Regions from separate parts of the Aminivibrio pyruvatiphilus genome, predicted to be linked through region 1. Evidence: riboswitches for the same ligand, from Rfam matches in the RefSeq annotation. Region 1 holds a riboswitch; the other holds the start of a gene.
What was found. Region 1 has a riboswitch for S-adenosylmethionine ahead of C8D99_RS05985 (MetQ/NlpA family ABC transporter substrate-binding protein). Riboswitches for the same ligand answer to the same signal wherever they lie in the genome.

Region 1 (8,642 bases):
GCCCTCCTCATGCCCCTCATCATTCTCGGCGGGATTTACTCCGGGGTTTTCACTCCGACAGAAGCGGGAATCGTGGCCGTGGCCTACGCCATCGTCCTCGGCTTCGCCACGGGGGGGCTGACGGTGAAGGGGCTGTGCACCGCCATGGTGGAAGCGGCCATCATCACGGGCTCATGCATCTTCCTCATGGGCACGGCGAGCGCCTTCGCGAAGCTTCTCCACATGAAGGACGTGCCGAACCTCATTTCGAACCTCATTTTCTCGCTCACCACCAACAAGTTCCTTATCCTCCTCCTGTTCAACGCGGTCTTCCTGGTGGGCGGCATGTTTATCGATACGCTGTCCAACATCCTCATCTTCTGCCCCATCTTCCTTCCCCTGGCGCTGAAGATCGGCGTGGACCCCATTCATTTCGGAACCTTCGTGGTGGCCAACCTTGCCCTCGGCATGGCGACACCGCCCATGGGCGTGGACCTGTTTGTCGCGTCCAACATCTGCAAAACCCCCTTCGAGAAAGTACTGCGGGGATCTGTGCCCTTCATGCTCTGGAATCTCGCGGCGGTCCTTCTGATCACCTACATTCCCATGCTGTCGCTCTGGCCGCTGCAGTTCTTCAGATAGGAAGCAAAGTGCCGGGAGATATCTTTCGGTTCGCCGGGTTTTGAAGTATCATATACGGAATATCATATATTTTTGACGAGGAGAGAAACGAAATGAAAAAAGTCCATGGAATTTTCGCCCCCATCGCCACCGCCTTCGACGCTTCCGGAGAGGTGGATTATTCGACCTTTGCAGAGAACACGGTGGCTTTCGGCGCCACGAAACTGTCCGGTCTCGTGGTGCTCGGCAGCAACGGCGAGTTCACCCTGCTGTCCCACGAGGAAAAGGTAAAGCTCGTGGAGACAGCGAGAAACCACCTTCCGGCGGAAAAAATGGTCATCGCCGGAACGGGATGCGAGTCCTTCAGGGAGACCCTGCAGCTTACGAAGGAATGCGCCGCCGTGGGTGCCGACGTGGCCCTGGTGGTGACCCCCAACTACTACAAGAAGGACATGAACGAAGCCGCCCTCGGGAATTTCTATACCATGCTCGCCGACGCCTCCCCCATCCCCGTGATGATCTACAACATGCCCGGCAACTCCGGGGTGAACGTTCCCTCGTCTCTGACCCTGAAGCTCGCCGCCCACCCGAACATCACCGGCATCAAGGACAGCGGCGGCAACATCGTTCAGATCTCCGAAGTGCTCGCGAAGGCTCCCGAAGGTTTCTCGGTCTTTGCCGGCTCCGGGAGCTATCTTCTCGCCACCCTCCTGCTTGGCGGCGTCGGCGGAACCCTGGCGGTGGCCAACGTAGTTCCCGACTATTGCGCCGAGATCCAGGAGAACTTCGAGAAGGGCGATCTTGAGAAGGCCCGGAAAATGCAGCTCGCCCTCCTTCCCCTCAACGCCGCTGTCACCAGCCGCTTCGGCATCGGCGGCATGAAGGCCGCCATGGACATGGTCGGCTTCAAGGGCGGACTGCCCCGCCTGCCCATCCTTCCCGCCGGAGAGGAGACGAGGAAAGAAATCGCAAGGATCCTCAAGGAGCTGGGGATCCCCACGGTCTAGTCCCATGATCATCTCCCCGGACCGTTTTCTCGCGGATCTGGAAGACCTCGGCCGGATAGGCTGGGTGGACGGGGAAGGCATGGATCGCCCCGCCTTTTCCCCTTCCTATGGGATAGCCAGGAAGTTCGTGGAGGACCGGATGAAGGATGCCGGCCTCGCCGTGACTGTTGACGGGGTCGGGAACATTTTCGGAACACTGGATGGGAGCGATCCCTCCCTGCCTGCCATATATGCAGGTTCCCACCTGGATGCCGTGCCCGGGGGAGGAAAGTATGACGGCCCCCTGGGCGTGATGGCGGCCCTGGAGGCAGCCCGGACCATCCGGGAAAAGAGCCTCCCCCTGCGGCACCCCCTTGTGGTCGCCGGGTTCACTGGCGAAGAGGGCGGCGAGATGGGGGGCACCTTCGGGAGCAGGGCCTTCGCGGGGCTGCTTGAGGAGCCCATGCCGGCCGAAAAGCTGGCCAGGGTGGGGCTGACGCCGGAAGGGGTCCGTTCCGCAAAGGCCGGTCCCGGCCGGATCGCATGCTACTTCGAGCTCCACATCGAGCAGGGGCCCTACCTCGAGCGGAGGAACATCTCCGTCGGCATTCCCACGGGCATCGTGGGCATCAGCAGGTACGCCGTGCGCCTTGAAGGCGAGGCCAACCACGCGGGCACCACGCCCATGAAAGAGCGCAGGGACGCCATGAGAGAGGCCGCGGAACTGCTCTCCGAGTGGTTCGCCTGGACGGATACGAGGGATGACTTCGTCTGCAACGTGGGAGTCTTCTCTCTCCACCCCGGAGCTGTGGCCATTGTTCCGGGGAGAGCTGATTTTCTTCTCGAAATCCGTTCCCTGAAGGATTCGGTCATGGACGAGATCGCGGCGAAATTCCGCTCCTTCCTCGAAAAAAGAAAGAACGTTTCCATTTTCATGGAGCCCGTGGTCAGGAAAGGGGCGGTGGAGCTCGATCCCCTTCTCCAGACGGCAGTGGAAACAGCCTGTGAGGAGGCGAAAGTCTCCTCGGTCCGTATGCCGAGCGGCGCATCCCACGACGCGAACCCCATGGCCAGGATCACGAGGGCGGGAATGATCTTCGTGCCGAGCGCGGGCGGTATCAGCCACTCAAAAGAGGAGTATACGGCTCCGGAAGATCTTGCCCGGGGGGCTGACATTCTTGCCCGGGCCGTCCTAGAAGCCGACCGGAGACTGTAGGAACGGCCGGGAAAATGACAAGGGAAAGAGGAAGTGCCCGCCGGGCACTTCCTCTTTCCCTTGTGTCTCTGGATGACCGGGTCACCCTGTTTTATCCCGTACAAGTGCAATTTTTCCGAAGAAACGGAAAAAAACCTTCTTCCCAAATGCCTTTCATCCTGTAAAATAGGATACGGAAAAAGGCTTTTCATCAAGGGAGTGGATACTGTGGGGAACTTCCAGGTTATCATCGGTCTCATAGGCATCATCTCCATTGTGGCCACGGGGCTGGTCCTAAACTTCGCCCAGGCGGTGTTCATCCCGCTGATCATCGCATGGCTCCTCTCCTATCTCTTCGGCCCGGTCGTTCGCTTCCTGTCGAGACTCAAGATCCCGAACTTTCTCAACGTCGTCGCCGTCCTTGCGCTTTTCTTCGGCGTCTGCTTCCTCGGAGCTCTCTTTCTCAACGCCAGGATTCTCACCTTCACCGAGGCGTTCCCGAAATACTACGCCCGTCTCCTTGACATAGGGAAGACCCTCACGATCAACCTCGAACTTCCTCCCGACTTCTGGCTGTCCATCGACTGGGGCGTTACCGCCCGGGGATATCTCATCGAGCTGTCCGGGTCCTTTGTCACCATCGTTTCCAAGCTCGTCATGGTGATCGTGTTCCTCGTGTTTCTCCTCCTCGGCGCCCCCTATTTCGACTACAAGCTTCAGAAGGCCTTTTCTCCCAGCAACGCGGAAAAGGTGAAGCGCATCCTCGGCACCATCTCCTTCCAGATCGGACGGTACCTGAGCGCCCTGGCCCTCATCAGTGCGGTGACGGGCTTCCTGGTGTGGTTCGCCCTGGAATACCTCCAGGTGGACTTTGCGGTGACCTGGGGCGTGCTGGCCTTCATCCTGAATTTCATTCCCACGGTGGGGTCCATCGTGGCCTCCATCCCTCCGATCCTGGTGGCTCTGGTGCAGTTTTACCCTAGCTACATGCCGGCGGTCATCACCTCTCTTGTCCTCCTGACCATCCAGGTGACTATCGGCAACTTCATCACCCCCAAAGTCATGGGGGACCGGCTGAATCTCAGCCCGGTGGTGGTGCTCATTTCCCTGCTTTTCTGGAGTCTCATCTGGGGCGTGGTGGGCGCCCTTATTTCCACCATCATCGCCGCCATCATCAAGATCATCTGCGAGAACATCCCCTCCCTGAACTTCATCAGCGTCATGATGGGGTCCGGCAAGGTCTACCAGAAGGAGTTCGAGGAGAGGGCCTGAGCCCCGGAAAAACATCAGCGAAAGGAAGTGTCCCCCATGAAAAAAACTGCCGTTTTTGCGGCAGCCGCTCTTTTTCTGTTCATCGCTGCCGCTCTGCCGTCCCCTGCGGCAGGGCCGTCCCTTGCCCCTCTTAACCCCGCCTTTCTCCGTGACCGGGCTCTTCCCCGCGGCGGCGGAGCGGAGCTTCGGGGGAGCGTTTTTTTCGCTGGGGAAAGGCGTCCCGCGGGAAAACGGCCGTCACCGCTGAATCTGGACCACCTCCGGGCCCGGGGAGAGACTGTCCGGCATCTCGCGGCCCGGACCTTCAGGGAAGACGCGCCCTTCCCCGCCAGGTTCGACCTCAGAGAACAGGGAAAGCTGTCTCCCGTACGGGACCAGGATCCCTACGGCACCTGCTGGACCTTCGCCGCCCTGGCGGCCCTGGAATCATCCCTTCTTCCCGGAGAACCCCGGGATTTCTCCGAATGGCACCTTGCGTACTGGGCTTACAGAGAAAACCCGGAAGGATTTCCTCCGTTCACCCTTGACGAAGAAGTCGCCCTCTTCGACCAGGGAGGGGACGACTGGAAAGCCGTGGCCGTCCTCTCAAGAGGCACCGGTCCGGTGAACGAGACGGATCTTCCCTACGGCGGGCCACTGCCGGCGGAAAAGCCCCGGCTCCCGCGGCAGAAACTTCTCACAAGTGCTCTGTATATGCCCTATCCGGCCGTGGAAATCTGGAGGGATGGCTACCCCCATCTCGCCGCTGAGGAGGTCAAGCACGCCCTTATGACCCGGGGGGCGGTGTCCATCGGCATGATGGCCGACTTCGACGAAGACACCTGGAACGAAGATACCGGCGCCTTTTTCTACAGCGGTCCCCGGGGTGCGAACCATGCGGTGAACATCGTCGGGTGGGATGATTATTTCCCGAAGGAGCGATTTGCGGCCCAGCCGTCAGGCGACGGGGCGTGGATTGTCCGGAACAGCTGGGGAACCTCTTTCGGGGAGGATGGGTATTTCTACATGTCCTACGAGGACACGAGCCTCGACAGCGGCATTGTCTATCTCTCCTCGCCCGCGGGGGAATACGGAATCATCCATCAGTACGACCCCCTGGGATGGGTCCGGTCCGTCTCTCCCCTCGAAACGCCCGCGGCAGGCTCTCCTGCATGGATGGCCAACATCTTCACGGCGGAAGAGAACCAGGCTCTGAAGGCGGTTTCCTTTTACGTGCCCGACTACGGAACGGAATATGAAATCACTGTGGCGATCCTCTCCGGAGCCACTCCTGCGGATAGAGAGTCCGTGCCCCTTCGGGGGCAGCGGGGTGTGCTGGAAAAACCGGGGTACCATACCGTCGTCCTTGGAACCCCGGTCTACCTCCCCCGGGGAACACGATTTTCCGCGGAAGTGAAGGTGACCGCCCCGGCCTATGAGTTCCCTCTCCCCGTGGAAGTTCCGGTGGCGGGGTACTCCGACGGAGCCTCCGCCGCTCCGGGGCAGAGCTTCTACAGCGCCGACGGCGTGACCTGGACCGACCTCACCGGGGTTGTGCCGGGCGGAAACTTCTGCCTCAAGGCGCTGGGAGCCGGGGAAGAATCGGGAGGATGCACCACCGGCGCTCCGTCCCTTTCGGCGGTCCTGCTGCTGGTTCCCTTCGGGCTGATGCTTCTCCGGCGAGGGCGGAAGCAAAAAACGTCCGTTTTTTGAAATCGGCCTGTTGACAGATCCGGCGGAGGTACCCTATAATCTCCGCCATACCTTAATACCGAATCGATTCATCCGGAGCGGCGGAGGGACAGGCCCTGCGAAGCCGCGGCAACCTCAGCGAAATGCTGAACGGTGCCAATTCCTGCAGGTTTTCCTGGAAGATGATCGAGGCTGAATGAACCAGCGACGCCTCTTCCTTCATTCCGGAAGAGGCATTTTTATTTTTGCCGGGCCCGGCCCGACGGAAAGGAGGATCCCCATGACCGGTTCCATCAGAAACGGATTCTGCGCTCTGTTCACCATGATGATGTGCGGCAACGGCGGATCTCCTCCGGGGAGGGTCGGCGGCTGACATCGTGCGCTGATTTTGCCGGAACGGGATCCCCGCAGCTCGAGGGGGTCCCGTTTTTTTATTTGGAAGGGAGGGGATGCAGTGGCCGATGACGACGGCATGAGCGACATGAGAGAAGCGGACGGGGACAATTGGGCCGGACGGAAGAGTCCGGAAGGCATCAGTTCAGGACGAAAGGAAGGAAAGAGAATGAAAAGAATAGCAGCAATTTGCGCAGCAGCAGCCATAGCCGTTTTCGCAGCCGCGGGGTCGGAAGCCGCCCTCGCTCCCCTGAAGGTCGGAGCGACGTCGGGGCCCCATGCCGAAATACTGGAATCCCTGGCTGAGAGGCTGAAGACCGAAGGCGTGGAGCTCAGGGTGTTTCCCTTCAGCGACTACATCACTCCCAATGCCGCCCTCGACCAGGGGGATCTCGACGCGAACTCCTACCAGCACCAGCTCTTTCTCGACACCCAGAACAGGGACCGGGGATACAGGCTCGTCTCCGTGGCCAAGACCGTGGTCTGCCCCATGGGGTTCTACTCGAAAAAGATAGGGAACATCGACGACCTGAAGGAAGGTTCAAAGGTCTCCGTTCCCAATGATCCCGCAAACGTGGGCAGAGCCCTGGCACTGCTGGAACAGAAAGGGTTTATAAAGCTTCGGGAAGGAACGGGATATACCGCCTCGGTGCTTGACATTGTGGAAAACCCGAAGAATCTCAGGTTTATCGAGATCGAGGCTCCCCAGCTTCCCAGGGTTCTGGACGACGTGGACATCGGCGCCGTGAACGTGAACTACGCGGTGGAGGCAGGCCTGTCCCCCCTGAAGGACGCGATTCTGCTCGAGGATGCCGAAATCTCCCCCTTCGCCAACGTGATCGCCGTCCGGGAAGAGGACAGGGACAATCCCCTGGTGAAAAAGCTCGTGGAGGCCTACCAGACGGAGGAGACTGCGAAGTTCATGCTGGAGCGGTACAAGGGCGGCTTCATTCCCGCCTGGTAGGGGAGGACCGGACATGGGCATTCTCCTGAAGGGCGTGACAAAAACCTACGGCAGCGGGGAAAAGCGGTTGAAGGCTTTGAGCAATATTGACCTTGAAATCCCCGACAGCTCCATCTTCGGGATCATCGGCCGGAGCGGCGCCGGAAAGAGCACCCTCGTCCGGTGCGTGAACCTCCTTGAGCGTCCCGACTCCGGTTCCGTGTCAGTGAGCGGGGTGGAACTCACTGACCTCGGCGAAGGGGAGCTCCGGCAGGCCCGGAAAAAGATCGGCATGATCTTTCAGAACTTCAACCTCCTGTCGGGCCGCACGGTCTTCGGGAACGTGGCCTTTCCCCTCGAACTGGCGGGATGGCGCAGGGAGGATATTGCGGCGAGGGTTGACGAGCTGCTCGATCTCGTGGGCCTTGCCGACAAGCGGGAGCGGTATCCCTCCCAGCTCTCCGGCGGGCAGAAGCAGAGGGTGGGAATCGCCAGGGCGCTGGCCAACAGGCCGGACGTGCTTCTTTCCGACGAGGCCACGTCCGCCCTGGATCCCCTCACCACCCGGTCGATCCTGTCCCTTCTTAGGGACATCAACACCAGGCTCGGGCTCACCATCGTCCTGATCACCCACGAGATGAATGTCATCCGGGAGATCTGCACCGACGTGGCGGTGATCGACAAGGGGCGTATCGTCGAGCGGGGGACCGTGCTGGATATTTTCACCGACCCCCGCGGGGAGCCCACCCTGGACATGCTCCGTGACGTGGTGGGAGTGGAATTGCCGGAGACTTTCGCCGGGCTCGATTTCACTCCGGGGGTCCGGGGGACGGGAGACCCTGTCCTGCAGCTTCAGTTCTTCGGCGATATCGCCGCCGATCCCGTAATCTCGGGGATGATCCGCCGCTTCGACGTGGACGTGAACATCCTCGGAGCCAGGATCGGCCATATACGGAACGTGCCCTGCGGCACCCTGGTGATCCGGCTTTCAGGGGACGAAGGGGCCAAAAGCAGCGCGCTGGGCTATCTCCGGGCGCTTGATCTGAAAGTGGAGGTGATCGGCCATGTGGGATCAGGTATCAGCGTTGCTGTTTAAGGCTCTCGGGGAGACCCTGTTCATGGTGGGGGCATCGTCGGCCATAGCGTTTGCTTCCGGAGTTCCTCTGGGAGTGATCCTTCACGTGACGTCCAGGGGAGGGCTCTTGGAGAGGCGGGTGCTGAACGGCCTGCTGTCGGCGGTGGTCAACGCCGCCAGGTCGACACCCTTCATCATTCTCATGGTGCTGCTGATCCCGGTGACGCGGCTGATCGCGGGAACGTCCATCGGCACCGGCGCGGCCATCGTTCCTCTCTCCATCGCCGCCGCACCCTTTGTCGGTCGGGTAGTGGAGGGAGCCCTGAGGGAAGTGGACCGGGGGGTGGTGGAGGCGGCCCAGGCCATGGGCGCCACGTCATGGCAGGTCATCCGGAAGGTGCTCCTTCCCGAGGCTTTCCCGGCCATTCTCTCCGGCCTCACCCTCTCGGTGGTGAGTCTCATCGGCTTCTCGGCCATGGCCGGGGCCGTGGGCGGCGGCGGTCTCGG
Region 2 (8,642 bases), on a different contig from region 1:
GCCGTTCGTCCCAGTGGTAGCCGAACATATCGCCGCTGATGAGATGCATGGGGCGGTAGATACCCCTGACCTCGATCCGCTCGTCCCCCTCCAGGTCTCCCGGCAGAAACCCCCTCTGGATCGACGCCGCGAGTGAAACGCTGTCGCGGACAAGGGTTTCCGGCGAGACGTCCGAGGCGACCATCATCATCACGTCCCCGGCATTCCCGGAGAGGGACCGGCAGGTGAACTGGACAGGGAAAAAGATACCGTTTTTCTTCCTGTGGGTCGCCGTCAGGAGAGAAAAAGAATCTTTCCGGAGAACCCCCTCCCAGCCGGGAAAAATCTCGTCCATGGCCAGGTCGGAAGTCTCTCCGCAGGAATAGCCGTACAGGGCCCTCGCCGCTTCATTGGTGTACAGGACGGCTCCTGTGGAAGCTTCCCATACGATGAGAGCTTCATAAAACATATCGAGGAGGTTCATGCCGTCAAACCTGAAACCGGCAACCTCCAGGGTCAGAGGGACACCTCCGCACTCTTTCATGGCCGTCCCCTCATGTGCCGTGGTCTCCCGGCACGCCGCCGGGCTTGTTCATGCACAGCCTTACCAGCCGCCCCGACTCCGCGATGCTGCAATGGTCTGCTATGTGAAGAATGATCTGCACTCCCCTTCCGGATTCCCGGAGGCCGTCGTCAAATACCCCCGTGTCCGGCTTCATGTCGTGAGAAAAACAGCCGCCGCAGCTCCGGACGGCGGCGCAGATCCTGCCTCCTTCGTCCCGGACGGAAAGCTCCACCGCTTCCTCCCGGCCCGTCCGGCCCCCATGGATCAGGGCGTTGTTCACCGCTTCGTTGAGCGCGACAAAAAAAAGCATTCCCTGCCGTTCGCCGAGACCCTGAAAAATGGAAAGGATCCTCTCTCTGTGCGGAGCAAACTGTTCAATAGAACTGAAGCGGATTTCTACAAGATTTCCGCCCTCTACCATCCGCATCGCTCCCTTCGGACCAGGGTGGGTTACCGGATTTTTCAATCATACCACACGATCCTCTTCATAAAAAAAGGGGCCCCTCAGGGCCCCTCGCGGTCACGTTTCCGTCAGCTCTTTTTTACTGCGGAGAGAGCCTCTGCCCTGTCCGTCCTTTCCCATGCGGGAAGAGGGTCCAGGTCGATCCGGCCCATGTGTCCGTAGGCGGCGAGCCTCCTGTACTGGGGCTTTCTCAGTTCGAGATCCCGGATGATGGCAGCGGGGCGGAAATCAAAGTGTTTCCTTACCAGAACCGTGATCTCTTCGTCGGTGATGCCCTTCGCGGTTCCCCTGGTATCCACCATGACGGAAACAGGCTCGGCCACGCCGATGGCATAGGCCACCTGGACAAGACACTGGTCGGCCAGCCCTGCGGCAACCACGTTCTTGGCCACGTAACGGGCCATGTACGCTCCCGAGCGGTCCACCTTGGTAGGGTCCTTGCCGGAGAACGCGCCGCCGCCGTGGGCAACCCAGCTTCCGTAGGTATCCACGATGATTTTTCTCCCCGTGAGTCCCGTGTCGGCCATGGGGCCTCCCTTTTCGAACCGCCCGGAGGGATTCACCAGGATCCTGGTTCTGCCGTTTGTCAGGTATTTCGGAACGACGGGGCTGATCACATGCTCGATGATATCCGCCCGGATCTCCTCGTTCGTCGCCTCCGGATGGTGCTGGGCGGAAACGACGATGGTATCCGCATGGACAGCCTTGCCGTCCACGTACTCCAGGGTCACCTGGGTTTTGCCGTCAGGGCGGAGATAGGGGATCGTTCCGTTCTTTCTCACCTCCGCCAGCCTGCGGGCGAGGCGGTGGGCAAGGGCAATGGGCATGGGGAGAAATTCTTCCGTTTCGTTGCAGGCAAACCCGGTCATCATTCCCTGGTCTCCGGCACCGATCCTGGCGATCTCTTCCTCGGACACAAGATGCTCCCGGATCTCGAGGGCCGTGTCCACGCCCCTCCTGATGTCCTCGGACTGCTCGTCAATGGCCGTGATCACCGCGCAGGTGTCTCCGTCAAAGCCGTATTTCGCCCTGGTGTAGCCGATATCCTTCACGATGTCCCTGGCAATCTTCGGAATGTCCACGTATGTCTGCGTCGTTATCTCTCCCGCCACCATGACCATTCCGGTGGTGCACAGCACTTCGCAGGCCACCCGTCCCATGGGGTCGTCAGTCAGGATGGCGTCGAGCACTCCGTCGGAAATCTGGTCCGCCACCTTGTCGGGGTGTCCTTCGGTCACCGACTCGGAAGAGAAAAGGTACCGCTCGTTTGTCAATTGTTTTTCCTCCTTGTTTAGAAATAAAAAAAGGCCCTCACAAGAGGGCCTTTGAAGGGTCATCAAACGCACTCTCTTATCACTCAGCCTGCGGCTGCTGGTATTGGCACCATACCTTTTCAGGCAGGTTGCCGGGCTTCATCGGGCCAGTCCCTCCACCTCTCTCGATAAGAGTCTCAGTTGTCAAAGTTGGAGACATAATACAAACAGAAGAATTATACGCTATTTCCTACTCCTGTCAACAGGTAATTTTCAGACTAATCACCGCATACGGAGTACGGCACCGGGAGCGGAGCAAAATCCTAAATCCGCAGCTTCTCCTGGCAGAGGGAGTGTCGCCGGGCACAGCGCCCGGGCCGAGAAACCGACAAGGATGTCGGTTTCAGGTGCAGTTGTCAAGGACGACAATCTGCACCGGCGGCCCAAGCGAGCACCGGTGACGCTCCCCGCTGCCTGCGGATTTAGGAAAATTGGAATCGTTTGACATATTCATGTCAGGACGGTATATTTTCAACAGGAATGGGATGACGGAGGTGGAAAGCATGGTTTCCGAAATTTCTGCCCTGCCGCTTATCGGGACCGACAGACCGGGAAGATCCTATCTCGACCCGCGCTATCCTGAGCGGAGATACACCGAACAGAGTTCCTTCTCCGACGGCCGGGCCCGCCTGAGCGCCCTCCGGGGCGACCGGACCCTGGAGCGTGTTCTCGACAATTTCCAGATCAAGGCTGCCATGCACAGCCGGTACCTTCAGTTCACCATCCAGGAGGATGCCCACCTTGTGCAGGTCATCGTCAAGGAGAGCAACGACGAGGAAAAAATCATCCGGAAAATTCCTTCCGACGAAATAGTACGGCTCATTGCCAAAAGAAACGAAATCCTGGGGTTCCTCTTCGATATGGTCGTTTAGACAGGATGATCCTGAGGGAGAAAGGAGCGGAGAGAGTCCGATGAAGATAACCAGGGAGGAGTACCAGGTCCTCTTTCCACGGAGCAGGGAGACGGAAGCCCCGCTGCCGGTGCGGGATGAACGGAAAATTTCCGGCAGGCGCGAAGAGGAGCGGGAGGAAGAAACCCTTCGGGCCGAGGAGACGAGAAACAGGGAACTTGCCGATCTCGGGCTGGGAACGAAGCTGAATCTGGAAGGCTGAAGCAGATATGACCGGGGGCGGGGAGAATTCTCCCCGCCCCCCCTTTTTTGCGCCCTACTTGCAGGGTGAATAGCCGCAGCTGAAGCAGTATTCGCAGCCGGAGATCATTTCCATGGGGGCCCCGCACTCAGGGCAGGCGACGCCGCCGTCGGCTCCGTGCACGTCGCCGTCCTTCCCTATCAGCTTTTCAAGCAGGACGGCGATGGCGTCCGGAATGGAACGGGCGACATGCTTGTCGTCGAACTCGAACAGCCAGTATTCCTTGCCGGAGAGCCCTTTCAGGGTGGCGATGAAATCCTCGAGCTTCCCTCCGCTCCGGAGACCGATGGAGATGGCCCTCGAAAGGGCCTCCGTCATGGCCTTCAGTTCGGAACCGCTCTTTCCGATGGTGGCGAAGACTTCGAAAGGCTCCGTTCCGTCGAAATTCAGGGTCACGTAGATACTGCCCCAGGGGGTCTGCTCCTTGATGGTCTTTCCGAACACCACGAGGCCCGGGCGTTCCTTCACACGGCTCGTGTGGGGCACCTGTTCCTCGGGTTTTTTCGCCGTCTCGATGGGCTGGAACGACCGGGATCCGTCCCGGTAGATGGTGATGCCCTTGGCTCCCATGGCGTAGCACCTGCGGTAGATCTGCTTCACCTCGTCCACCGTGGCGCCGGAGGGAAGGTTCACCGTCTTGCTGATGCCGCTGTCCACCACCCGGGCAAAAATGCCCGTCACCTCCACGTGTTCGTCAGGAGGGATATCGTAGGCCGTCACGAATACGGGGTCGGAAGGTTTCCCCTTTTCGTGGAGCTCATCCACCTGGCCCGGAGAGAGGAGCTTGTGGCAGAATTCCCTCGTTTCCTGTCCTTCGCCGTCAGCCCGGGCTATCCGCCGGGTCCAGCTCCATGCAAAATTCGGCTCGATGCCGGCGCTTGTGTCGATGAGCATGGAAATGGAGCCCGTGGGTGCCACGGAGAGCCTCCGGCTGTTCCGGATCTTCCCTTTTGTGAAGGCGAGAAGCACGTTTCCCGCCAGTTCCAGCCGAGCTCCCTCGTTCCCGAGCCCCTGGGCGGTAAAAAAACCCTCCAGGGCGTTCGAGAGGGTATAGGGGATGGTGGCCGAAGACCGCATCTTCTCCAGCAGGGAACGGAATCCCTCCCGATCGAGCCTTCCATACCACGATTCGGGAAAGAGCTCTTCCCCCTGCTCCCTGGCGAACTCAGAAAAAAGATCTTCTATGAGTCCCGCCTCGGGGAAGGGGTCCTTGCCCATATCCGACACGATTCCGGCGGCGGCGCAGAGGGCGGCGCTCCCCATGGAGTCGCCCAGGCATTTGCAGAATTCACTGAACCGCGGGGAACCGTACCGCATTCCCAGGAGGATGGCCGCATCGGCCAGCCCCATGATGCCGAGCCCCACGGGGCGTATTTTCTTCGTCCTTTCCTCGATCCTCTCCAGGGGGTAGGAGCAGGCGTCGATCACCAGGTCGAGGTAATACATGGACCGGAAGACCTGGTCCACGAAGGCGCTGAAATCGAAGGACTTTCTTCCGTCGGGGGAGGTTGTGACGAAAGCCTCCACGTTCACCGAGCCGAGGTTGCAGCTTGTGTAGTTGGGCAGCGGCTGCTCGCCGCAGGGGTTGGTGGACTCGATTTTCCATGTCTCGCCGAGCTTCAGCAGGTTGTCGTCGTTCGCCCTGTCGATGAAGAAGATGCCTGGGTCGCCCCGCTTCCAGGCGCTCTCGCAGAGCTTGTTCCACAGGTCCGCCGCCTTCACCCTCCTGACCGTCTTTCCGTCGCTCCGGGACACGAGGCTGAAGTCACCTCCCCCTTCCGCCTCCTTCATGAGCTTGTCGGAGACGCAGACGGAGATGTTGAAGTAGGGCAGCTTTCCCTCTTCCACCTTGGCGTCGATGAAGTCGAAAATATCGGGATGATCGTCGAAGAGCATTCCCATGAGGGCTGCCCGGCGACGCCCTCCCTGGACGACCACCGCCCCCATGGTGTTCCAGGTCTCCATGAAGGAGACCGGGCCGCTGGCCTGGCCGCCGATGCCGCCGTTAATGGCGCTGCCCCGCTCCCGGAGATGGCCGAAATTGCCTCCCACCCCGCCGCCGTATTTGCTGATCACGGCGGCATCCTTCACTCCGTCAAAGATACCGTCGATGCTGTCCGGCACATCGATGACGAAGCAGGCGAAGAGCTGCTGGCTCCTCGTCCTGGACCGGCGGAGAAGGTCGTAGTCCTCGAAGGTCATTTCTTCAGGGGGACAGTAAATCCTGCCGGAAAGCCCGGGGTCCACCGTCATTCCGGCCCCTGCGCCAAACAGGCACGGGGAGTTGAAGAGGAACCGCCTGTTGGTAATATCATCGTAGATACTGTTTTCCAGACGGCGGAGCCATTCGAGATCAGAGGCGCTCCCGCCGAGATAGGCCGTCTCTGCGCTGGCTACGATCCTGGCCACCCTCCGGGCGAACTCTCCGAAGGACGCCTCCTTCCGGATTGTTCCCGAGACGGAGTCGTACCGCCGTGCAAAATACCGCTGATCCAGCAGCCACATCGCGTTCTCGGAGAGACCGCTTTCTCCCCCTGCGGGCAGGGGTGACGGAAAGGAAGAACGGAACCTATCCTTGTACGAAAAAACCATGAAGTACCCTCCTCCACACCATTAAGGGCATGGGAATGATTTCACACACAATATCTTGTGTGTTGCTCTTTGCAGCTTAAAAAGACTACCACTTTCGGAACGGCTAAACAAGGGGGCGAAAACCTTCCGACTTCTTTCCAGGCTGAGGGCAAATGCTATTATATTAAGGATTTTCCGAGCATAATCTGCAGTTTAAGCGAAAGAGAGGAACAGGACAAAAATGAGCCGCTACAATTTTGACACCGTCATTGAACGGCGGGGTACCATCTGCGCCAAGTGGGACGGCATGGAGCCCATCTTCGGCTCCGGCGAGCTCCTCCCCATGTGGGTGGCCGACATGGATTTCAAGGCCCCGCCGGAGGTCATCGAGGTTCTCCGGGAACGGGTCGACCACGGCATTTTCGGCTATACCCGCCGTTTCGCTCCCTATCGGGAAGCAATCGCCGGATGGTTCGAGCGGCGGCACGGATGGAGGCCCGACACCGAGTGGATCCGCCATACCCCCGGCGTCGTCCCTGCCCTGGCCGCAGCTATCCTCGCCTTCACCCAGCCCGGGGACGGCGTGCTCGTCCAGCCTCCCGTCTATTACCCCTTCTTTGCCACCATCACCGGACGGGGACGCCGGGTGGTGGAGAACCCCCTCATTTTTACAGGCAGCCGGTTCGAAATGGACTTCGAAGACCTTGAGAAAAAACTGGAAGACTCGTCCGTAAAGCTCGTCTTCCTGTGTTCGCCCCACAATCCCTGCGGGAGAGTCTGGACCAGGGAGGAACTGGAAAGGTTCGCCCACATATGCGCCTCCCGGGGAGTGACCGTCATCTCCGACGAAATCCACTGCGACATCCTCTTCGGGGGAGCCCGCCACATCCCTCTCGCTGATGTTTCAGAGGCCATACGGGACCTGTCCGTCACCACCGTGGCGCCGAGCAAGACCTTCAATATCGCGGGACTCAGCACCGCCGCGGTCATCATTCCCTCAAAACGCCTCCGGGACAATTACCAGTCGGTCATCGACTTCCTGCACATCGACGGAGGGAACGTCTTCGGAACCCTCGCCCTGGAGGCGGCCTACACGAAAGGAGACGCCTGGCTGGACGAACTGCTCGTCTACCTCGAAGGGAACCTCGGTTTCATCGAAAAATTTCTCGCCGAAAGGCTCCCCGAAATCCGGCTCATCCGGCCGGAAGGAACCTACATTCCGCTCCTGGACTGCCGTTCCCTGAACCTTGCGGGACCGGAACTGCAGAACATCCTCGTGGAAAAGGGGGGCGTCGCCCTGGACGGCGGGCACTGGTTCGGCACCGGCGGAACAGGTTTCGTCCGCATCAACATCGCCGCACCGAGGTCGCTGGTAATAGAGGGGATGGAGCGGATCGGAAGGGCCGTCAGGAGCCTGGGGAAGTTTCCGGCGGAAGATAACCGGTCTTTCCAGGCATGAGCAGAAAAAAGAGCCCCAGATTCCGTGCGGGAATCCGGGGCTCTTTTTTTCTCGTTTACCGCATCATCCGCGGCAGGAAGAGAATCACGTCCGGGAAGAAGTTCAGCACCACCACGGTTACAATGAGGGCAGCCACCAGCGGAGCGATTTCCTTTACAAGATGCTCCAGCTTCAGGTTGCCAATATCACAGGCGATAAAGAGGCACAGGCCCACGGGAGGGGTATTGTGGCCTATGGCCAGTGAGATCACCATGATGATGCCGAAGAACAGGGGATCAATCCCGAGGCTCATGATGATCGGGTAGAAGATGGGGGCGAGAAGCACCATGGCCGCCGAATTGTTCAGGAAGGTTCCCACCACCAGCAGAATGAACACCATGATGAGCTGCACCACGATGGCGTTGCTGGAGATGTTGAGGATGGAGGCGGCGATGGTCTGGGGGATCTGCTCGCTCACCAGGACGTAGGTCAGGACTTCGGCGGTGACCATGAGGTACATGACGAGCGCCGTCGATTTGGCCGATTTCAGGACAAGATTAGAGACATCCTTCCAGGAAAGTTCCCTGTGGATGTAGAGCCCGACAACCAGTCCGTATACTACGGCGACGGCGGCGGATTCGGTCGGTGTAAATACTCCCGCATAAATACCCCCGAGGATGATGACCGGCATGAAAAGGGCAAAGACCGCTTCCCTGAAGTACCTTGAAATCGTCTTGAACGAGGCGGGTTCGTCACCCTTGTATCCCCGCTTCAGGGAAATGACGTACTCCACGGCCATGAGGACGATGCAGATGATGATCCCCGGAATAACGCCCGCGATGAACAGCTCGCCGATGGAGACTCCCGTTCTCTTGCAGCAGGAATGTGGGAATCAGGAACTCCCTCGTATGGGTCCACAGTCTACATGCACCATCGATGTCTGTCAAATGTAAAGTATGGCATTATTCTATTAAAGCTATATTTCATTCCACTTCGAAATTTTCTTACTTTATTTTTCACGAAAGTGAATGCATTCTCCGTTGACTCCGTCTCTTTTCGGAGAACATCCTTACGGAACCTTCCCTGGTCCCCCGCCAAGTTCCCCCGGTGTGAAAGAGCCGGCGATTTTCCCCACCATGGAATCGTATTCCTTCTTTTTCT

Region 2: linked by a shared signal. The riboswitch ahead of metK (methionine adenosyltransferase) and the one ahead of C8D99_RS05985 (MetQ/NlpA family ABC transporter substrate-binding protein) in region 1 are both predicted to bind S-adenosylmethionine.

What each region holds. Positions count from the first base shown of each region.
Region 1 covers NZ_SORI01000006.1:20,712-29,353, reverse strand. The annotation lists gene C8D99_RS06010 (TRAP transporter large permease) at 1-621, shown strand, start outside; gene C8D99_RS06005 (dihydrodipicolinate synthase family protein) at 714-1,607, shown strand; gene C8D99_RS06000 (M20 family metallo-hydrolase) at 1,612-2,802, shown strand; gene C8D99_RS05995 (AI-2E family transporter) at 3,001-4,053, shown strand; gene C8D99_RS05990 (C1 family peptidase) at 4,090-5,745, shown strand; SAM riboswitch class I at 5,811-5,913, shown strand; gene C8D99_RS05985 (MetQ/NlpA family ABC transporter substrate-binding protein) at 6,179-7,081, shown strand; gene C8D99_RS05980 (methionine ABC transporter ATP-binding protein) at 7,095-8,156, shown strand; gene C8D99_RS05975 (methionine ABC transporter permease) at 8,125-8,642, shown strand, end outside.
Region 2 covers NZ_SORI01000023.1:16,414-25,055, reverse strand. The annotation lists gene C8D99_RS13065 (SpoIIE family protein phosphatase) at 1-523, opposite strand, end outside; gene C8D99_RS13060 (ATP-binding protein) at 534-854, opposite strand; gene metK (methionine adenosyltransferase) at 1,076-2,281, opposite strand; SAM riboswitch class I at 2,355-2,455, opposite strand; gene C8D99_RS13050 (flagellar protein FlaG) at 2,824-3,192, shown strand; gene C8D99_RS13045 (hypothetical protein) at 3,233-3,433, shown strand; gene C8D99_RS13040 (adenosylcobalamin-dependent ribonucleoside-diphosphate reductase) at 3,488-6,064, opposite strand; gene C8D99_RS13035 (MalY/PatB family protein) at 6,285-7,502, shown strand; gene C8D99_RS13030 (TRAP transporter large permease) at 7,558-8,337, opposite strand; gene C8D99_RS13025 (hypothetical protein) at 8,551-8,642, opposite strand, start outside.